2 regions of the Bradyrhizobium sp. LeoA1Lang genome follow, and region 2 is predicted to be linked to the other one. Evidence: predicted binding sites of a transcription regulator. Region 2 holds the regulator's gene; the other holds the start of a gene.

Region 1 (11,270 bases), on a different contig from region 2:
CCCACTCGCGGAAACGTTAGCGCCGCGTTACAGCCGTAATCCAGAGCGACCTCGCTGAAACCATGCGGTAGCGCCGCGTCTCCATTCTCTCGTGCGACACCTTTACCGCAAGAGAGGTCGAGACAAATGCTCCATCAAGACCAATTTCGTGACCTTCGTACCCTGACGGCGCCGGACAGCAACAAGACCGTGCTCGCCGGTATCCGGAAATTGGCTCCCGAGATTGCGGCTCGCGCCGCCGAGATCGAAGCCGCACGCTGCGTCCCGCCCGACCTGATCGATCGACTGAAATCGATCGGCATCTTTCGGTTGTTCGTGCCGAGGGGCTATGGCGGAATGGAACTTGCCCTGCCGGAAGGGTTGGAGGTCATCCGGGCTCTGGCCCGGCTTGACGGTTCGATCGGCTGGACCGCGATGGTGGCTAGCGGGGGCAGTCTTTTCGCGACCTGGGGAGCACGTGAAACCTACGAGCGCATCTATCGGAACGGACCGGACGTACCCATCTGCGGATCCGCGCAGCCCGCCGGAACCGCCGAGCCTGCGGCGGGCGGCTTCCGGGTGAGCGGCCGATGGCCATTCGCGAGCGGCTGCAAGCACGCAGAGTGGATGGCTGGGTTCTGCATCATGACCGACGAAAACGGCAAACCGCTCGCCGGTCCGCACGGGCAGCCGGTGGTTCGCGGCTTTGCGTTGCCGGCGCAGAACTGGGAAATCGAGGATACCTGGCATGCGGCCGGTCTGAAGGGAACCGGCAGCCATCACATTGTGCTGCGCGATGTACTGGTTCCCGAGGCCAACTTCTTCGATGTCGAACGCGGCATGCCTTGCGTGCCGGGTCCGCTCTATCCGGCGGTGCGGCAATTGGTGCCGATATTTCACGGTGCGGTCGCCGTCGGCATAGCTGAAGGCGCCGTCGACGAATTGGTGGCGCTGGCCCATACGGGACGGCAGCAGTTCCGGGCAATCACGCCGATGCGCGACTCCGAGAGATTCCAGTTCGAGCTTGGCCGCATTTCTGCTGACATCAGGGCAGCGCAGGCCTTTTGCGAGGCGCAGACCGCAAGCCTTTGGCACCACGCCTTGGCGGGAACGCTGAACGACGAAGGCCTTGTTGTCGAGAGCACGCAGGCCGCGACCTGGATCGCCGCCACCTGCGTTCGGATAGTCGACGCGTGTTTCGCGCTTGCCGGAAGCAGCGCGGTCTATGAGACTTCGCCGCTGCAGCGGCGCCTGCGCGACGCGCACGTCGCCGCGCAGCACGCCGCTGTGCAACAACGGCAGTATGTTGCTGGCGGCAAACTGCTCCTTGCAGGCTCGGCGCAGGATGCCGGACAGGCATGATGATGATAGGCTACGCTAAACCATATTTGCCGTCACCATCTGGCTGAAGGGCCCCGGGAGCGCGCATCGATCATGAATCTGAATCGACGTCACTTCGTCATCGCCGCTCTCGCCAGTCTGGCGTCGCTCGACCGCGCCGCCGCAGTCGAGCGATGGCAGACCCTGCCGGCGACACCGGCACCAGTTGCCGGGCGCAGCGCGCAAGCGCAGGTGAACGGTATCAGCCTGTATTACGCCGAACTCGGCGAAGGAAGCCCGGTGGTCTTTCTCCATGGCGGGCTTTCCAATTCCGATTACTTCGGCCTGCAGGTGCCGGAGGTCGCGCGCAGGCATCGCGTCATTCTGGTCGACAGCCGCGGCCATGGCCGCAGCACGCGCAACGCGCAGCCGTTCGGATACGACCTGATGACGGATGATGTCGTCGCGCTGCTCGATCACCTGCAGATCCCGCGTGCGGCGATCGTCGGCTGGAGCGACGGCGCCATCATCGGATTGGATATGGCGATGCGCCATCCCGATCGGGTCAGTCGCGTGTTTGCGTTCGGCGCCAACACCCAGACGTCAGGCTTGAAGCCGGACGTCGACAAGGACCCGACCTTCGCGCAGTTCATCGCGCGCGCAAAGACCGAGTATGAGCGCCTCTCGCCGACGCCTGGGGAATTCGACCAGTTCCTGCACCAGATCGAGAAGATGTGGGAGACCCAGCCGAACTGGACCGACGAGCAGTTGCGCGCGATCCGCACCCCCGTGCTGATCGCGGACGGCCAGTATGACGAGGGCATCAAGCGCGAGCATACCGAATACATGGCCGCGACCATTCCCGGCGCCGGCCTGCTCATCCTTCCCAATGTCAGCCACTTCGCGTTCCTGCAGGATCCTGCGCTGTTCAACGCGGCGCTGCTGGATTTTCTGGAAGGCTAGCGCGACGTCCTCACCTCCCCTGGGGAGGTCGGATCGCATCGCCAGATGCGATCCGGGTGAGGGCTCTCTCCCCACGGAAAGTCCCATCGTGGAGACACCCTCACCCCCGGCCCTCCCGGAGCGAGCTTTGCTCGTCTCTCCCGCAAGCGGGAGAGGGAGAGCAGCTTCCATCGCGGAGGCAATGCCGTTCCCTGGGGAATTGGGGTTGGATCACATCCCGAAATTGGCTACTAGTTTGGCGCCGAGACGTTCGGACTTTCGGGGACGGAAATGACCTATTGCTGCGGAATCCTGGTGCGCGATGGCCTCGTCATGATCGCCGACACCCGCACCAATGCCGGTCTCGACAACGTCTCGACCTTCCGCAAATTGCACATCTTCTCCCAGCCCGGCGAACGGATCATGGCGATCGCCAGCGCCGGCAATCTCGCCATCAGCCAGTCGGTGCTGTCGACGCTGACGGAAGGCATGGAAGACCCTGAAACCGGAGAGGTCGAGACGCTCCTGAACGCGCCGACCATGTTCCAGGCCGCGCAGCGCATCGGCCGTGCCATCCGCGCAGTGCACGCGACCGAAGGCGAGGCGCTGAGGTCGGAAGACGTCTCTTTCGATGTCTCGTTCTTGTTCGGCGGCCAGATCAAGGGCTCGCGGATGCGGTTGTTCATGATCTACACTGCCGGTAACTTCATCGAATGCACCACCGACACGCCCTACCTGCAGATCGGCGAACACAAATACGGCAAGCCGGTGCTCGACCGCGCCATGCACTACGATGTCGAGCTCTATGAGGCGCTGAAGACCGGATTGATCTCGATGGATTCGACGATGCGCTCCAACCTCGGCGTCGGACTGCCGATCGACGTGCTGGTGGTGCGCAACGACGCCTGCGAGGCCGACCTCAATCACCGGATCGAGGCGGGCGAACCCTATTTCCACGATCTCCGCTCGCGCTGGTCGGCGGCGCTCCGCGCGGCGCATCGGAATATCCCGAGACCGCCGTACAAGACCGAAACTGAATCCAAGAAACAATAAGGAAGGAAACGATGGCCGAAGCAGGAAAGAGAATAGCTGTGGTTACCGGAGCCGGCACCGGCGTCGGACGCGCGGCATCGCTGGCGCTGATCAATGCCGGCTTCACCGTGGTGCTGGCCGGCCGTCGGCTGGACATGCTGCAGGAGACGCAGAAGCTCGGCGGCGATGCCAGCAAGAGCCTGTGCGTGCCGGCGGACATGACCGATCCCGCCTCGATCGCGGCCCTGTTCGCCAAGGTGACGGACACCTATGGCCGGCTCGACCTGCTCTTCAACAATGCAGGCATGGGCGCGCCGCCGGTGAACTTCGAGGATTTGCCGCTGGCGCAGTGGCAGGCGGTGCTGAACACCAACCTCACCGGCCCGTTCCTGTGCACCCAGCACGCCTTCCGCATCATGAAGGACCAGACCCCGCGCGGCGGGCGCATCATCAACAACGGCTCGATCTCCGCGCACGCGCCGCGGCCGTTCTCCGCCGCCTACACCGCGACCAAACACGCGATCACCGGCCTGACCAAGGCGTCCAATCTCGATGGCCGCATGTACGACATCGCGGTCGGCCAGGTCGACATCGGCAATGCCGCGACCCCAATGACCGACCGCATGGTCGACGGCGTGCTGCAGCCCGACGGCCGCAAGATGCCGGAGCCGCGGATGGACGCGAAGGCGGTCGGCGATGCGGTGGCCTACATGGCCAACCTGCCGCTCGACGCCAACGTGCTGTTCATGACGGTAATGGCAAGCAAGATGCCGTTTGTGGGGCGGGGCTAAGCGCCCCCGCTCTCACCGTCATTGCGAGCGAAGCGAAGCAATCCACCTCTCCACTCGCGGAGACAGTGGATTGCTTCGTCGCTTTGCTCCTCGCAATGACGGTGGCGGAAGCGGCGTCCACAGAAACAACATCCAGAACAAAGGAAGTTCACCGCTCCCGAACGGAGCGGCATTGCACTTGCAGATCGTGCTGCCATAATCGTTCGGGAGATCTGTGAATGTTACAACTGCAATCGGCGTTCGGGGTGGTGGCGCTGCTCCTGATCGCCTGGGCGTTCAGCGAGAAGCACCGCGCGGTGTCGGTCCGGCAGGCGATCGTCGGACTAATCGTGACGCTGGTCACCGCGCTGGTGCTGATCAAGGTGCCGCTGGTGGCATCGGCTTTCGGCGCGATCAACGAGGCCGTCGGCGTGATCGCCGCTGCCTCGCGCGCCGGCACCTCCTTCGTGTTCGGCTATATCGGCGGCGCGCCGGTGCCGTTCGACCTCAAGGCACCGGGCGCGGACTTCATCCTCGCCTTCCAGGCGCTGCCGATCGTGCTGGTCATGAGCGTGCTGACCACGCTCCTGTTCTACTGGCGCGTGCTGCCGCCGATCGTGCGCGGCATGGCCTGGCTGCTGGAGCGCACCCTCGGCGTCGGTGGCGCGGTCGGGCTCTCCACCGCCGCCAACATCTTCCTCGGCATGGTGGAAGCACCGCTGTTCATCCGGCCCTATCTTGCACAGCTCACCCGCGCCGAATTGTTCCTGGTGATGACGGGCGGCATGGCCGGAATCGCCGGCACCGTGCTGGTGCTCTACGCCACCCTGCTGGCGCCGCTGATCCCGGATGCCGCGGCGCATTTCGTCATCGCCTCCGTGTTAGGGGCGCCGGCAGCGATCCTGGTCAGCCTGATCATAGTGCCGGAGACGTCCGATCAGCGCACCGGCGGAGCGCTCGAACCCGGAACCTCCAGCGATCCCGAGATGCACGCGTCCTCGACGATGGATGCCATCGTCAAGGGCACCGCGGCCGGGCTTGAACTGTTGCTCAACATCGTCGCGATGCTGCTGGTGCTGGTGGCGCTGGTCTATCTCGTCAACGCGATGCTCGGGATCCTGCCGGAGATCGGCGGCGCGAAAATTTCGCTGCAGCGCCTGCTTGGCTACGTCATGGCGCCGGTGTGCTGGCTGATGGGCCTGCCGTGGTCGCAGGCCATCACCGCGGGAAGCCTGATGGGCACCAAGACCGTGCTGAACGAATTGATCGCCTATGTCGATCTGTCGAAGCTTCCCACCGGCGCGCTGGATCCGCGCTCGCGCCTGATCATGCTCTATGCGATGTGCGGCTTCGCCAATTTCGCCAGCCTCGGCATCATGATCGGCGGCCTCAACACCATGGCGCCGACGCGGCGCGAGGAGATCAATTCGCTCGGGCTGAAGTCGATCGTCTCGGGCACGCTGACGACCTGCCTGATGGGCGCGATCGTGGGGATGTTGACCTGACCTGTCATTCCGGGGCGTCCGAAGGACGAACCCGGAATCCATTTCACCACTTGCGCTTGCGGCCCGATGGATTCCGGGTTCGCGCTGCGCGCGCCCCGGAATGACAGCGGTGGTTAGGTCGTCAACTCCACCGTCTTGAACTCAGCCGGCAGGATGATCTCGAGCAGTTCGACATCGTCAGAATAATCGAGGATCATGTGCTTGATCTTTGGCGGCTGGGTCCAGGCGCTGCCTTGCTGCATCAACGTCTCGCCCTGCCCTTCCATGTAGGTCTTCACCCAGCCCTTGAGCACATAGACCATCTGGAATTGGACGTCGTGGTAATGCAGTTTCGACACCTCTTCCGGATTGCACGGCCCGACCAGCCGGATCACATGCGCCTGCGCGAGCCCGTGCGTGGCGTCAGCAATTCCGAGATCGCGATATTGCGCGTAAGCGCGTAGCCCATCGGCCTTGAAGTCTTCTTCGCGATGATGGCTGATCGCGATGCGCTGCTTCGGCCGCGCCTTGTGTGCCGCCTTGGATACGCGGCCCTTGGACTTGATCGCTTTGCGGGCGGTGGATTTGGCGGCGGTCTTGTGGCCGATCCACTTCTTCCGGACCGCCGTCTTGGCTGCGGGTCTTGATGCCGCCTTCTGTTTGGCCATGGCGTGCCTCCCTATTGCAGGCGTCCGCGACGCGGACGCGTCCAGGAGACGTTATCACTGTTCCACCCGGCGGCAATCGGTCTTAGCGCCTCACTTGGCACCTCACTTGGCGCCTCAGTGCAGGCGGAAGACGCCGTCGACGGCGCGCAGCTCCGCCGGCTTGATCAGCTTGGAATGCGCGACGGTCACCGAGTGCAGCGGCCCCTCGAGCTTCTCCTGCCAGAAGGCGAGGAAATCCTGCAGCGCCGGGAATTTCGGGAAGAGATCGTAATTCTGCCAGACGTAGGTCTGCAGCAGCGAAGGATGGTCCGGCATCCGATAGAGGATCTGCGCCGTCGTCAGCCCGTACCCCAGCATCTGCTTCCGGAAATCGTCGGAAACAACCCCACCAACCCGCGAGACCATATGCCAACCTCCGCTTTCGAAGGAGCGCATTCACGGGATGGCTTTCCTGCCGGAGCCACCCCGGCGGAGATGCGCTCACATGAGAGAAATGTGACGCATGCGACCAACTCATCACAAGCCTAAATGTTTAACGGGCTGTTGAAAAATCGTGCGTTAGCAGCAACTTAGCGCACGTGCTAATACGGGTCTCGCCGCTCGCCCGGAGACCAGTTAATGATGATAAACGATACTGGCAGGCGGCAATTTCGAGTGCCAATTTTTCTGCTAGAAGCCCTTGCCCCCACGCAAAGTCTGGCCTATTTCCATCGCAGCTAGCTTGGCACTCGCCAAGGTAGACTGCTAACGCTCCAGAATTCTACAGCATCCAGAATAGCTTAGGAGGACTGCATGAGTTTCCGTCCGCTTCACGACCGCGTCGTGGTCAAGCGCATCGACGCCGAAGAGAAGACTGCAGGCGGCATCATCATCCCAGACACTGCCAAGGAAAAGCCCTCGCAGGGCGAAGTCGTCGCCGTCGGCCCAGGCGGCCGCGACGAGGCCGGCAAGCTGATCCCGATCGACCTCAAGGTTGGCGATCGCGTGCTGTTCGGCAAGTGGTCCGGCACCGAGGTCAAGATCGACGGCGTAGATCTGTTGATCATGAAGGAAAGCGACATCATGGGCGTCCTCGACGTCCCCGCTTCCAAGAAGAAGGCGGCCTAAGGCCCTCCCTCCCAGGATAAATCCCTCAAGGAAAAACACACATGGCAGCTAAAGAAGTCAAATTCTCCGTCGAAGCGCGCGACAAGATGCTGCGCGGCGTCGACATCCTCGCCAATGCGGTGAAGGTCACCCTCGGCCCGAAGGGCCGCAACGTCGTGCTCGACAAGTCGTTCGGCGCTCCCCGCATCACCAAGGACGGCGTCACCGTCGCCAAGGAAATCGAGCTCGAGGACAAGTTCGAGAACATGGGCGCGCAGATGGTGCGCGAAGTCGCCTCCAAGTCCGCTGATGCGGCCGGCGACGGCACCACCACCGCCACCGTGCTGGCGGCTGCAATCGTCAAGGAAGGCGCCAAGTCGGTCGCCGCCGGCATGAACCCGATGGACCTCAAGCGCGGCATCGACCTCGCGGTCGAGGCTGTGGTTGCGGACCTGCAGAAGAACTCCAAGAAGGTCACCTCCAACGACGAGATCGCCCAGGTTGGCACCATCTCCGCCAACGGCGACGCCGAGATCGGCAAGTTCCTGTCCGACGCCATGAAGAAGGTCGGCAACGAGGGCGTGATCACGGTCGAGGAAGCCAAGTCGCTGGAGACCGAGCTCGACGTCGTCGAGGGCATGCAGTTCGACCGCGGCTACATCTCGCCCTACTTCGTCACCAACGCCGACAAGATGCGCGTTGAGATGGACGACGCCTACATCCTCATCAACGAGAAGAAGCTCTCCTCGCTGAACGAGCTGCTGCCGCTGCTCGAGGCCGTGGTGCAGACCGGCAAGCCGCTTGTCATCGTCGCTGAAGACGTCGAAGGCGAAGCCCTCGCCACCCTGGTCGTCAACCGCCTCCGTGGCGGCCTGAAGGTCGCAGCCGTCAAGGCTCCGGGCTTCGGCGATCGCCGCAAGGCCATGCTGCAGGACATCGCGATCCTGACCGGCGGTCAGGCGATCTCGGAAGATCTCGGCATCAAGCTCGAGAACGTCACGCTGCAGATGCTCGGTCGCGCCAAGAAGGTGATGATCGACAAGGAGAACACCACGATCGTCAACGGCGCCGGCAAGAAGGCCGACATCGAGGCGCGCGTGGCGCAGATCAAGGCGCAGATCGAGGAGACCACCTCGGACTACGACCGTGAGAAGCTGCAGGAGCGTCTCGCCAAGCTCGCGGGCGGCGTCGCGGTGATCCGCGTCGGCGGCGCGACCGAGATCGAGGTGAAGGAGCGCAAGGATCGCGTTGATGACGCGATGCACGCGACCCGCGCGGCCGTCGAAGAAGGCATCGTTCCGGGCGGCGGCGTCGCCCTGCTCCGTGCTTCCGAGCAGCTCAAGGGCATCCGCACCAAGAACGACGACCAGAAGACCGGCGTCGAGATCGTGCGCAAGGCGCTGTCGGCGCCGGCCCGCCAGATCGCGATCAACGCGGGTGAAGACGGCTCCGTCATCGTCGGCAAGATCCTCGAGAACAAGACCTACGCTTACGGCTTCGACTCGCAGACCGGCGAATACGCCGATCTGGTCAAGAAGGGCATCATCGACCCGACCAAGGTCGTGCGCGCCGCGATCCAGAACGCAGCCTCCGTGGCAGCGCTGCTGATCACCACCGAGGCGATGGTCGCCGAAGTGCCGAAGAAGGGCGGCGCCGGCCCCGCAATGCCTCCGGGTGGCGGCATGGGCGGCATGGACTTCTAAGCAGTCCTCGCTTCCAGCGATCCACGACATGCAAAACCCCGGCAGCAATGCCGGGGTTTTTGTTTTTGCCGGTCTTGATCTTCCTCATAAGCCAACCGTACCATCCGGTGTCATTCCGGGGCGGCGCGCAGCGCCGAGCCCGGAATCCATTTCGCCGCTTGCGCAGAGCTCTCCGCTCGCGCCGGATCGCGAATACGGAGCGTTCTGCCGGCACAACTCACTTCGGCGGCTGCAGCTCGACATCGTAACGCGCGTAGATCCGGGCGAGCGTGCCGTCGGCCAGCAATGCCTCCAGCGCAGCGTCGATGCCCTGTCGCAGCTTTTCATCCGGACTGAGCATCCCGATAGCGACATTCCAGTTCAGGTCCGGCTCGTCCTCGAAGGCTGGGATGCGGCGGACGCGCGCATTGGGATGGTTGTGATTGAACCAGCCGATTGCAGCAGGCGTGACCGCCGCGGCATCGATCTCGCCTTTGGCCAACGCGTCCATGATGTCGTCCTCGAACGCGAATGGCGACGTCTTGATCCCGCGCTTGCCGAGCGTCATGGACACGATCGAGCCGACCTGCACGCCGACCCGCTGCTCCGATCCCAACTCGGCCAGCGACGCCACGGTGGAGTTTGCTCCAACCGCCAGCGCGACGCCGCTGCGGTGATAGGGCCGCGACATGCGCAGTCCCACCTCTGCCAGCACCGCGCGGTCGGCGATCGCATCGAGGATGACGTCGCAATCGGCGCGGCGGTACTGGAAGCTGTTGATCACCCAGTGCTGTTCCAGCGAGACTTCGAGCCGCTTCGCCAGCTCCTTCGCGATTTCGACCTGGAACCCCGGAACGTCACCATGCCTGCTGGCGAACGGCAGCGCGTTGGGGTGCGCGCAGAGCGTGAGCGCACCGCGCTGGTGGATCGCTTCGAGCGAACGCGCCGTGGCATCGCTGGCGCCGCACAAGGCCAGCAGGCTTGCGAGAACGACAAATCGCATCGCCGGCATCACTCCTCGAGCGCGCGGATATACGCCACGATCGCCATGATCTGGCTCTCCGAAAAGGCGCCGCCGAAGGCCGGCATGGCACCGGGCTTGCCCTTCCTGATCCGCTCCGCGAGAAAATCGTCGTCGCGTTTCGTGCCGGCGAGCTTCGGTCCCTTGCCGGCGGCGCGGCCACCGTTCTGGTGGCAGAAGCCGCATGAGGTTGCGAACATTGTGCCACCCTCGATGTCGCTCTCCTTGGCCGACTGATCTTGGTTGGGAGCCTGGCTTTGCTGCGCGCGGACGCCCAACGGCCACGAGGACTGCAACAACAGCGCAATGCCAGTGGCGAGAAAAATTGATTTCGACCTTCGCATCAGGATTGCAGCGGTGGGACGCAATAGCATCCCACCGCCTCCCCGTTATGATTGTTACTTCAGCGAAAAGACGACGAGCGCGCCGGCATCCTTCGGCATGCTCTTGTAGGGTTCGCCGAACAGCGCCGGAAATTCATCGGCCACCATGCCGCCCCATCCGGCCGGCACTGCGATGTACTGCTTGCCGCCGGCGGTGTAGCTGATGATGCCGCCATTGTGGCCGACGCCATTATAGTGCGACCACAATTCCGACCCGGTCTCGGCATTGTAGGCGTGCAGCACGCCGCGCGAGTCGGGCACGAACACCAGATTGCCACCGGTGGCGAGCACGCTGGCGAGCGGCGGCTCGCTGAAGGTGACCTCCCATTTCTTGTCGCCGGTGACGGGGTCGCGGGCACTGAGGTGTCCGCGCGCCGGCCCGTCCGGCGGCGGGACCAGCTTGAAGTTGGCGCCGATGTTGAGCTGCGCCATCGGCTCGGTGATTGGCGTGGTCTTCACCACGTCCACGTCCATGCACCATTCCTGTCCGAGCTTGTACCAGAGGCCAGTCTTCGGGTTGTAGGAGCCCGCGTTCCAACTGATGCCGCCGGCGATCGCCGGGCAGAGCGGCGAGCTCGTCTGGCCGAGCGACAGATCGCGCCGACCGATCAGTTCGCCGGTCTTCGGGTCGATATCCTTCACGAAGTTGATGTTCTTGGCGAGCCGCCAGACGTTCTGCAGCTTCCCGTTAGTGCGATCGTAGACGAAGACGAAGCCGCCCTTGTTCGGATGCACGACGAGCTTGCGGCCGTCACGGTCGATCATCAGGAATTCACCGACCGCCGAGTCGAAGTCCCACGCGTCATGCGGCAGCTCCTGGTGATAGAACTTCAGCTTTCCGGTATCGGGGTCGAGTGCGATGACCGAGGTGGTGTAGAGGTTGGTGCCCGGCCGCGGCCCGCT
Region 2 (11,270 bases):
TCGGCAGCGCCGCGACCGAGAGCGCCGTCAGCACCGATGACGCCCCGGGCACCGCGATCACGTGATGCCCGGCGGCGCAGGCCTCGCGCACCAGTTTGAAGCCGGGATCGGAAATCAGCGGCGTGCCGGCGTCGGAGACCAGCGCGATCGCGGCGCCCTCGGCCAGCCTCTGCAGGATTCTTGGCCGGGCCTGGGCCGCATTGTGCTCATGGTAGGGGGTCAGCTCGGCCGTAATCGTGTAACGCTCGGTCAAACGGCGGGTGATGCGGGTGTCCTCGCAGGCGATCAGGTCGACGCCGGCGAGCGTCCCCAGCGCGCGCAGGGTGATATCGGCGAGATTTCCGATTGGTGTTGCGACCAGATGGAGGCCGGGAACCGGCTTTGGCGCAGTCAGCACATGACCGCCGATGGAAAATGTCCTGTTGGGGACGTCCATCCCGGCGTCAGCACCGTATCTTGAGCTGGCTTTTGCGCGCATAATGCCAATCTAGAGCATGATCCGGAAAAGTGGACACCGGTTTTCCCAAAGATCGTGCTCGAACGAAGAGTGGGGGAGCGCCGGCGCCATAACGTGCTTGCGTCTTGCAGAGTGAGGGCGGCTGTGCTGCGCATTTGGTGAGGGGTTCACGGTCGACAGCCGGCAATTCGCCATGGGGATAATCCCGTTGTTTTGGTTAACTATTCGCCGACAATATGCCTGATTCCATCCCCCATTTGTTCGGCAGTTGGAATCCCGGCCCGAGCACGGCTGGTCAAGAGAAGAGACGAGATGGTGGGCCCGCATAGTCGCAAACCAAAATCCTCGGGTCTGCAAGGTTCCGCCGCGACCCGCCGGACAGCACTTGGCCTGATGCTGGGTGCTCCCTTGCTGGCCGCCTGCTCGGGGGTGCAGCAGACCCTTAGCCAGTTTACCAGTCCGTCGAGCCCGTCGCAGCCGGAAGCGCCCGCCGGCCCGCAACAGCAGCCGCAGGCGATCGGCAACGGGCAGGTCAAAGTGGGGCTGATCCTGCCGCTCTCGGCGGCCGGCAATGCCGGCCTCGCCGGGCAGTCGATGAAGAACGCCGCCGAATTGGCGCTGGCGGAATTCCAGAACCCGAATATCCAGCTCCTGATCAAGGACGACGGCGGCAGTCCGCAAGGCGCCTCCCAGGGCGCGCAGCAGGCGATCGGCGAGGGCGCGGAGATCATCCTGGGCCCGCTGTTCGCCCAGTCGGTGCCGGCCGTCGCCCAGGTGGCGCGCGGGCGCGGTATCTCAGTAATCGCGTTCTCGACGGATTCGAGCGTGGCGGGACGCGGCGTCTATCTCCTGAGTTTCCTGCCGGAGTCCGACATCAACCGGATCGTCGAATATTCCGCGAGTATCGGAAAGCGCTCCTTTGCCGCGCTGGTGCCCGACAATGCCTATGGCAATGTGGTCGAGGCGGCGTTCAAGCAGGTGGCCGGTCGCAAGGGCCGCGTCGTCGCATTCGAAAAATACGGCGCCGATCGCGCCACGCCGGCACGTACAGTGGCGCAGTCGCTCGCGCAGGCCGACGCGCTGTTGCTCGCCGATGACGGTGATTCGGTGGTGGCGACGGCAGACGCGCTGACCGCAGCCGGCGCCAATCTGCGCAACATCCAGCTCTTGGGGACAGGCCTGTGGGACAATCCGCGCGTGTTCGCAAGCCAGGCGCTGCAAGGCGGCCTGTTTGCCGCGCCGGATCCGTCCGGCTTCCGCGCCTTCGCCGGTCGTTACCGCAGCAAATACGGCTCCGAACCCGTGCGCACCGCGACGCTCGCCTATGATGCCGTTGCGCTGGTGGCCGCACTGGCGCGAACGCAAGGCGCTCAGCGCTTCCAGCAGGAAACGCTGACCAATCCCTCCGGCTTTGCCGGTATTGACGGCCTGTTCCGTTTCCGCGCCGACGGCACCAACGAGCGCGGACTTGCGGTGATGAAAGTCGCCAGCGGCGGCACGCAAGCGGTCGCGGGGTCACCGAAGAGCTTTGGGGCGTGAAGAAGCTGCCGTAGCCCGGGTGAAGCGCAGCGCAACCCGGGATTCTGTCGCGAGCTAGAGCATTTTTGGTTCTGATTGAATCAGAACCGAAGCTCTAGATTCTTATTTTGACGCGTTTTCTTCACGCGAACCGGTGTCCACTTCGCTCGGAAAACGCTCTAATGCAGACACCCCGGATTGCGCTGCGCTCCATCCGGGCTACGAACTGCACGTCACTATGCGGCTAAATCCGCCACCACGGCATCCAGCACCGGGAAACCTGACTTGGTCACGCGCAGCCGTCCGTCGGTGTCGACGATGATAGCGCCCTCTTCGCGCAGCAGCGCGATGCGGCGCGGGTCGAGTACGCGGCCGGAAAGCGACGCATAGCGCTCGGGGTCGATGCCTTCGGCGAGACGGAGCCCCATCAGCAGGAATTCGTCGGCGCGCTCTTCGCTATTGAGCACCTCGTCGGTGACGACGCCGCTGCCATTGGTTTCGACCCGCATCACCCAGGCTTCCGGCCGCTTCTCCGTTGCGGTGGCGTGACGGCGGCCGTTGATGTCGAGGCGGCCATGCGCGCCCGGGCCGATCCCGGCATATTCGTCGCCACGCCAATAGACGAGGTTGTGCCGGCACTCCGCGCCGGGGCGGGCGTGATTGGAAATCTCGTAGGCCGGCAGGCCTGCTTGCACACAGACTTCTTGCGTCACGTCGTAAAGCGCGCGTGCGACGGCCTCGTCCGGCGTCTGCAATTTGCCCGCGGCATGCAGGCCGAAGAATGGCGTGCCTTCCTCGATCGTGAGCTGATAGAGCGAGAGATGCTCGGCAGCTTCCGCGATCGCATGCCTCAGCTCGTCGGCCCACATCGCAGGGGTCTGATCGGGCCGGGCGTAGATCAGGTCGAAGGAATAGCGATCGAAAGACTGGCGCGCGACGGCGACCGCATCGAGCGCTTCGCGCGCGGTGTGCAGCCGCCCCAGCGCCTTCAGCGAAGCGTCGTCGAGCGCCTGCACGCCGAGCGACACGCGGTTGACGCCGGCGCTGCGATAGCCGCGAAACCTCGTCGCTTCGACGCTCGTCGGGTTGGCTTCCAGCGTCACCTCGACATCGGACGCGACGCGCCAATATTTGCCGATCGCATCCAGGATCGCGCCGACCGTCTGCGGCTGCATCAATGACGGCGTCCCACCGCCGAGGAAGATCGAGGACACTTCACGGCCGGGGACGCGCGCCGCGGTCGTCTCGATCTCGCGCGCAAAGGCGCGAGCAAACCGCGCCTCGTCGATCGGCGCATGCCTGACATGGCTGTTGAAATCACAATACGGGCATTTCGACAGGCAGAACGGCCAGTGCACGTAGACGCCGAAGGCTGCCTGGTCCCGGTCAGTCAAGGCATATCTCCGCCAACTTGACGAAGGCGCGGGCCCGGTGCGACAGGCCGAGCCCGAGCGGTGGCAGCCCGTGCTTCTCGACGCTCGTCATCTCGCCGAAGGTGCGGGTATGGCCATCCGGCAGGAACATGGGATCATAGCCGAAGCCGGCGGTGCCGCGCGGCGGCCACACCAAGGTTCCATCGGCGCGCGCCTCGACCTCTTCGAGATGTCCGTCCGGCCAGGCGACGCAGAGCGCGGAGACGAAATGCGCGCTGCGGCGGTGGGGCGCGGTCGCGTCGCGTTCCTGCAACAGGCGTTCGATCCGCGTCATCGCGGCGGCAAAATCCTTGTTTTCGCCGGCCCAGCGCGCCGAATAGATGCCGGGGGCACCGTCCAGCGCATCGACCGCCAGCCCGGAATCATCGGCAAATGCCGGAAGATCGGCGGCCTTGGCTGCGGCGATCGCCTTGATCGCGGCATTGGCGCGAAAACTGTCGCCGGTCTCCTCGGGCTCGCCAAGTCCGAGATCGCCCGCCGAGATCGCCTCCACGCCCTGCGGCGCCAGCAATTCGCGCATCTCGGCAAGCTTGCCGGGATTGTGGGTCGCGATCACGAGCTTTCCAGTGATTCGGCGGTGCATGGCCTATTGACTACGACACCGCCATTTTCTGCAAGTCGACCAGCCGCGCCACACCCTTGCGCGCCAGCCCCATTAGCGCCAGGAACTCGTCCTGCGAGAACGGCGTCTTTTCCGCGGTGCCCTGCACCTCGATGATGCGGCCGTCGCCGGTCATCACGAAATTGGCGTCCGTCTCGGCTTCCGAATCCTCGGCATAGTCGAGGTCGAGCACCGGCGTGCCGTTATAGATGCCGCAGGAGATGGCCGCGACGTTGTCGCGCAACACGTTGGTTTTCAGCATGTTGCGGGCCTTCATCCAGTTGATGCAGTCGGCGAGCGCGACCCAGGCGCCGGTGATCGAGGCGGTGCGCGTGCCGCCGTCGGCCTGCAACACGTCGCAATCAACAGTGATCTGGCGTTCGCCCAGCGCTTCCAGGTCGACCGTGGCGCGGAGCGAGCGGCCGATCAGGCGCTGGATCTCGATGGTGCGGCCGCCCTGCTTGCCGGCGGAGGCCTCGCGACGGGTACGTTCCAGCGTCGCACGGGGCAGCATGCCGTATTCGGCGGTCACCCAGCCGCGGCCCTGGCCCTTCAGCCACGGGGGCAGACGGTCTTCCAGGGTCGCAGTGACCAGCACATGGGTGTCGCCGAATTTCACCATGCAGGAACCCTCGGCATATTTGACCACGCCGCGTTCCAGTGAGACGGGGCGCAGTTCGTCGGGTGCACGGCGGCTTGGCCGCATGGGAATCCTCCGGGAATTCGAGCGATATGGCTGGCGGTGCTTGTAGGAGCGGGCAGGCGTAGCGGCAAGCTTTTTGGCCGGCTCCCGGGCGGTAATGCACGCTTGTCAGCGGGCGTGTGGATGGTCAAATTAGAGGCAGTTGTGAGGGAGTTGGAGTTATTGTGGCTCAACACGAACCGGTCGGTTTGATCACGCCGCACGCCGGGCTTGCCCAGCTCAACGAGCGTTCGCGCGACATTTTCCGTCAAATCGTCGAAAGTTATCTGGCGACCGGCGAGCCGGTCGGCTCGCGCAACATCTCGCGCCTGATCGCGCTCCCGCTGTCGCCGGCCTCGGTGCGCAATGTGATGTCCGATCTCGAGCAGCTCGGCCTGATCTACGCGCCGCATACCTCCGCCGGCCGGCTGCCGACCGAATTGGGCCTGCGCTTTTTCGTCGATGCGCTGATGCAGGTCGGCCACCTCACCGAGGCGGAACGGCAATCGATCCAAAGCCAATTGGCTACCGTCGGCCGCGCGCAGTCGGTGGAGGCAGCGCTCGACGAGGCTCTGATCCGGCTATCCGGCCTCACCCGCGCCGCCGCCGTGGTGCTGACGCCGAAGTCCAACGCGCGGCTGAAGCATATCGAGTTCGTGCGGCTCGAGCCGGAACGTGCGCTGGTGGTGTTGGTCGGCGAGGACGGGCAAGTCGAGAACCGGGTGCTGGGCTTGCCGCCGGGTGTTCCATCCTCGGCGCTGATCGAGGCCACCAACTTCCTCAATGCGCGCATCCTCGGGCGTACGCTCGCCGAAGCGCGGCTTGAGCTCGAGACCGCGCTGGCACAAAGTCGTGCGGACCTCGATCAATTGACGCAGAAGGTGATCTCGGCAGGGCTCGCAAGCTGGTCCGGTGGCGACAATGAAGACCGGCATCTCATCGTGCGTGGGCACGCCAATCTCTTGGAGGATTTGCATGCGCTCGAGGATCTCGAGCGCATCAAGTCGCTGTTCGACGATCTCGAGACCAAGCGCGGCGTGATCGACCTTCTGGGGCGCGCGGAAAGCGCCGATGGCGTGCGGATCTTCATCGGGTCGGAGAATAAATTGTTCTCGCTGTCGGGGTCCTCGACCATCGTTGCGCCCTATAGCGACGGCGCGGGCCGTATCGTGGGCGTGCTCGGCGTGATCGGGCCGACCCGGTTGAATTATGCGCGGGTGATCCCGACCGTGGACTATGCCGCGCGCCTCGTCAGTAGGATCCTGGGCGGTTAGATCATGATCTCATCTCTTTGTTTGAGCATGATCTCCGCGCAAACGCTTCGCGTTTGTCGCGAGGGAAAACCGGTTTCCACTTTTCCGGATCATGCTCGAATCCTCGAAACCGGGCTGGTTGCGCTTGATTTTCGTTGCCCAAAGCACGATATCCCGGCCAGCCAATCCCTTACATGTTGACCAGACGCGATTTTTCGAAAAGGCAAGCCATGACCGATCCGAACCGGCCGAACGACAACGCCGAGAACCCGGCGCAGACCGGCGAGCCCGTGGTCTCGAAGCCCTACGTCATGCCCGACGATCCCGAGCAGGGATCGGCGGAGGCCCTGACCAAGGAGCTGAACGAAGCGCGCGATCGGACGCTGCGCACGCTGGCCGAGATGGAAAACCTGCGCAAGCGCACCAGCCGCGAGATCGCGGACGCGCGCGCCTACGGCATCACCGGCTTTGCCCGCGACATCCTCGACATCGCCGACAATCTGCAGCGTGCCCTCGATGCTGTCCCGGCGGAGGCCAAGGCGGCCGCCGACCCTGGGCTGAAGGCCCTGATCGAGGGCGTCGAATTGACCGAGCGTTCGCTGCACGCCACGCTGGAGAAGAACGGCGTCAAGAAATTCGATCCCACCGGCGAGAAGTTCGATCCGAACTTCCAGCAGGCGATGTACGAGGTTCCCGATCCCTCCGTGCCCTCAGGCACGGTGGTGCAGGTGGTACAGGCCGGCTACACGATCGGCGATCGCGTGCTGCGTCCGGCGCTCGTCGGTGTCTCCAAGGGCGGCGCAAAGACCGCGCCGGCTTCGGCCGCACAGCAAAACTGAATCTGCTCAACGCATCGGCTGATGCAACGCGGTTGATGCCGGCCTCGACAGAGGCCGGCAGAGATCGATGTTATCGCGGCTGAATTCCGTCGCGCACGCTGCGGAAGCGCGGGAACGCGGTCGACCATTGATCGCGCGGCGAGGAGCCGATGATGCGCAGCGAGGTCTGTGCACCGAACCGCAGCCACTGCACGATGGTAACGGGCGTGTTGTCCTTGCCGCTGACCGCATCGATCCGTGTCTCGTAGCCGGGCTGGCCATCGATGCGGATCGGCTCCGACATCGTGATCCGTCCGTCGCGCACGCCGGGGATCGTGGTCGCGATTTGCTGGGCAAAACGGCCGCGATCATCGGGAGAGGCCGCGGTCGAGCCGATGATGCCGATGATCATGAAGGGCGCCACCTCGAACCCGCTCTTCTCGTCGCCATCGGCGACGATCAGCGCGGCGCCGGGCGCCAGCGTGCGGACGTTCTTGAAGTTCGCCAGTTCGGTTATCTTGAACGGCATCAGCCCGAGCTGCTCGTCGACCGGAACCTGATCCCGGATCGCTGCGGTCGAAAACATCTGGCGGACGGCGTCGTCGGTATAGATCCTGGCGGCATTCTCCGGGACCTGCATGGCGATGTAGCCGGAGAAGGTCGGGCCGGGCAGGATCATCGAATAGCGCCGCACGCCGCCGGCGCCATCCTTGGCATTCTCGACCGTGTAATAGGCAAGGCCGGCCGCTGTCTCGATGCTCTCCGGCTTGATCCCGCCGGCGCCGCCCGGGTTCGCCTTGAAGGCATTGGCGACCTCGCCATAGGCCTCCGCCGGCAGGTCGGTCACCAGCACCTTGACACCCTGGTCCTCGGTCTCGAAGCCGGTGAAGGTTTTCGCGCGATTGAGCCCCACCAGCGGCTTCATCCCGACCCGGGCGCCCGGCGGAAAGACCACGTCCGCGGCAAAGGCGGGAAATGCGGCGGCAATGAACAGGGCGACCGCGGCGAGGAGGCGAATGGGGTTCATGTCAAGGATCTACCGGGTTTGGCATTGAAGCCGTTCGATGGGCGGCCGGCGCGGGCCGCAAGCTGTCGGGCCTCGTTCAGTTGGCCCGCTTTTAGCGGTTTTGATGGCCCGACGACAGGGGCGGGCGGCTTCATGCCGCCTGATGGCGCAGGGTGCAATGTCGCAGCTTTCTTGCGCATTCGTTAATGTCGGCCCAAGGACCAAGCCGGGCCCAAGCCGATCCCGGCCCGGGCTGACACAATCTTTCAAACGTCAGTCTTTTCAGGTCTCAAGGTTGCGTCCAGTCCTTGCAGGCCTTACCCCCCCTCCTATATGAGCCTCATCGTCGCAATATCGCGAGCATTTGAACGTGTGGGGGTTCGGTTCGGTGCGCCGCCAGGGCCCAGCCAACCTGCCTTAGAGAAGAGAAGGAAATCAGAACCATGGGAAAGGTCATAGGGATCGACCTCGGCACCACGAATTCGTGCGTTGCTGTAATGGATGGCAAGAACGCGAAGGTCATCGAGAATTCCGAGGGCATGCGGACGACGCCGTCGATCGTCGCCCTCACCGATGATGGCGAGCGCCTCGTCGGTCAGCCGGCCAAGCGCCAGGCGGTGACCAATCCTGAACGGACATTCTTTGCGGTGAAGCGCCTCATCGGCCGCCGCTATGACGACCCGATGGTCGAGAAGGACAAGAAGCTTGTCCCCTACAAGATCGTCAAGGCATCGAACGGCGACGCCTGGGTCGAGGCCGACGGCAAGACCTATTCGCCCTCCCAGGTCTCCGCCTTCATCCTGCAGAAGATGAAGGAGACCGCGGAAGCGCATCTCGGCCAGAAGGTCGATCAGGCCGTCATCACGGTTCCCGCCTACTTCAACGACGCGCAACGCCAGGCCACCAAGGACGCCGGCAAGATCGCGGGTCTTGAAGTGCTGCGCATCATCAACGAGCCGACCGCGGCCGCGCTCGCTTACGGTCTCGACAAGACCAAGTCCGGCACCATCGCCGTGTACGACCTCGGCGGCGGCACCTTCGATATCTCGATCCTGGAAATCGGTGACGGCGTGTTCGAGGTGAAGTCGACCAACGGCGACACCTTCCTCGGCGGCGAAGACTTCGACATGCGGCTCGTCAGCTATCTCGCCGACGAATTCCAGAAGGAGCAGGGCATCAACCTGCGCAACGACAAGCTTGCCTTGCAGCGCCTGAAGGAAGCCGCTGAGAAGGCCAAGATCGAATTGTCGTCGACGACGCAGACCGAGATCAACCTGCCCTTCATTACGGCCGACCAGACCGGGCCGAAGCATCTGACGATGAAGCTGACCCGCGCCAAGTTCGAGGCGCTGGTTGACGAACTCATCCAGAAGACCATCGAGCCCTGCCGCAAGGCGCTGAAGGATGCCGGCCTCACCGCCGCTGAAGTTGGCGAGGTGGTGCTGGTCGGAGGCATGACTCGCATGCCGAAGGTTCAGGAAGTGGTGAAACAATTGTTCGGCAAGGAGCCGCACAAGGGCGTCAACCCGGACGAAGTCGTCGCCATCGGTGCTGCGATCCAGGCCGGCGTGCTGCAGGGCGACGTCAAGGACGTCCTGCTGCTCGACGTGACCCCGCTGTCGCTCGGCATCGAGACGCTGGGTGGCGTGTTCACCCGCATCATCGACCGCAACACCACGATCCCGACCAAGAAGAGCCAGGTGTTCTCGACCGCTGAGGATAACCAGAACGCGGTCACCATCCGCGTCTTCCAGGGTGAGCGTGAAATGGCGGCCGACAACAAGATGCTCGGCCAGTTCGACCTGATGGGCATTCCGCCGGCCCCGCGCGGCATGCCGCAGATCGAGGTGACCTTCGACATCGACGCCAACGGCATCGTCAACGTCTCGGCCAAGGACAAGGCGACCGGCAAGGAGCAGCAGATCCGGATCCAGGCATCCGGCGGCCTCTCCGAAACCGACATCGAGAAGATGGTCAAGGACGCCGAGGCCAACGCGGCCGAGGACAAGAAGCGGCGTGAGGCCGTCGACGCCAAGAACCATGCGGACGCGCTGGTGCATTCCACCGAGAAGGCGCTGGCCGAGCATGGCTCGAAGGTCGCCGAGACCGAGCGCCGTGCCATCGAGGACGCCGTCAGCGACCTGAAGGAAGCGCTGAAGGGCAATGATGCCGAAGCGATCAAGGCCAAGACCAACGCGCTGGCGCAGGCTTCGATGAAGCTCGGCGAAGCCATGTACAAGCAGCAGGCCGAAAGCGATGCCGCCAAGGACGCTGCGAAGGATGATGTCGTCGACGCGGAGTTCACCGAGGTCGACGACGACAAGAACAAAAAGTCTGCTTAAGACACGGGCGTAGGATGATGACCCCCATGCCAAGAGCGCGCCAAGCGTCTCCATGGATGGGGGTCATTTTTCGTTAAGCCGAACACTGCATCTTGCCGAACGCATGGTCCGGCATGAGGATGAATTCGGGCGGGTTTGACTGATGTCTACCAAGCGCTGCTATTACGAGACCCTCGAGGTCGAGCGGAACGCGGACGAAACCAAGCTGAAATCGGCTTTCCGCAAGCTCGCGATGAAATGGCATCCGGACCGTAATCCCGGCGATGCCACGAGCGAGGTCAGATTCAAGGAAATCAACGAAGCCTACGAGGTCCTGAAGGACAACGACAAGCGCGCCGCTTATGACCGCTACGGCCATGCCGCGTTCGAGCAGGGCATGGGCGGTGGCGGTCCGGGCTTCGGCGCTGGTTTTGCCTCTTCCTTCTCCGATATTTTCGAAGACCTGTTCGGCATGGCCGGGCAGCGTCGCAGCGGCGGCCGCGAGCGCGGCGCCGATCTGCGCTACAACATGGAGATCACGCTCGAGGAGGCGTATCTCGGCAAGACCGCGCAGATCGAAATTCCCGTCTCCGTCACCTGCGAATCCTGCTCCGGCACCGGCGCCAAGGCCGGCACCAAGCCGAAGACCTGCTCGATGTGCGGCGGCGCCGGCCGCATCCGCCAGGCCCAGGGCTTCTTCACGCTGGAGCGCACCTGCCCCGGCTGCCAGGGTCGCGGCCAGATGATCGAGGACGCCTGTCCGTCTTGCTCCGGCTCCGGTCGGGTCACGCGCGAGCGGACGCTGTCGGTCAATATTCCCCAGGGCGTCGAGGATGGCACCCGCATTCGCCTCGCGGGCGAGGGCGAGGCCGGCGTCCGCGGCGGCCCGTCCGGCGACCTCTATATCTTCCTGTCGCTGACCCAGCACCCGTTCTTCCAGCGCGATGGCGCCGACCTGCACTGCCGCGTGCCGATCTCGATGGTCACCGCGGCCCTGGGTGGCGAGTTCGATGTGCCGACCATCGACAAGGGCAAGACCAAGGTGAAGGTACCGGCCGGAACGCAATCCGGCCGCCGATTCCGCATTGCATCAAAAGGCATGCCGGTCCTGCGGTCGCGTCAAACCGGCGACATGTATGTCCAGGTCGTGGTCGAAACGCCCCAGAATCTGACCAAGAAGC

Evidence for each region. The regulator HrcA, encoded in region 2, represses chaperone genes, less so after heat shock. The targets are predictions, from matches to a motif close to GTTAGCACTCNCNNNNNGNGAGTGCTAAC.
Region 1: a site for HrcA is predicted at 6,916-6,944, ahead of ACZYOF_RS01150 (co-chaperone GroES). Genes of this name have one in related genera too.

What each region holds. Positions count from the first base shown of each region.
Region 1 is NZ_JBVAPG010000002.1:68,296-79,565, forward strand. It holds gene ACZYOF_RS01115 (acyl-CoA dehydrogenase family protein) at 127-1,341, shown strand; gene ACZYOF_RS01120 (alpha/beta fold hydrolase) at 1,414-2,262, shown strand; gene ACZYOF_RS01125 (proteasome-type protease) at 2,533-3,294, shown strand; gene ACZYOF_RS01130 (SDR family oxidoreductase) at 3,306-4,064, shown strand; gene ACZYOF_RS01135 (NupC/NupG family nucleoside CNT transporter) at 4,283-5,548, shown strand; gene ACZYOF_RS01140 (cupin domain-containing protein) at 5,662-6,195, opposite strand; gene ACZYOF_RS01145 (usg protein) at 6,310-6,600, opposite strand; gene ACZYOF_RS01150 (co-chaperone GroES) at 6,988-7,302, shown strand; gene groL (chaperonin GroEL) at 7,344-8,984, shown strand; gene ACZYOF_RS01160 (substrate-binding periplasmic protein) at 9,202-9,966, opposite strand; gene ACZYOF_RS01165 (c-type cytochrome) at 9,975-10,358, opposite strand; gene ACZYOF_RS01170 (PQQ-dependent dehydrogenase, methanol/ethanol family) at 10,383-11,270, opposite strand, start outside.
Region 2 is NZ_JBVAPG010000069.1:17,682-28,951, reverse strand. It holds gene rsmI (16S rRNA (cytidine(1402)-2'-O)-methyltransferase) at 1-478, opposite strand, end outside; gene ACZYOF_RS22770 (penicillin-binding protein activator) at 770-1,996, shown strand; gene hemW (radical SAM family heme chaperone HemW) at 2,212-3,369, opposite strand; gene rdgB (RdgB/HAM1 family non-canonical purine NTP pyrophosphatase) at 3,362-3,991, opposite strand; gene rph (ribonuclease PH) at 4,002-4,715, opposite strand; gene hrcA (heat-inducible transcriptional repressor HrcA) at 4,877-5,965, shown strand; gene grpE (nucleotide exchange factor GrpE) at 6,175-6,783, shown strand; gene ACZYOF_RS22740 (hypothetical protein) at 6,854-7,789, opposite strand; gene dnaK (molecular chaperone DnaK) at 8,212-10,110, shown strand; gene dnaJ (molecular chaperone DnaJ) at 10,253-11,270, shown strand, end outside.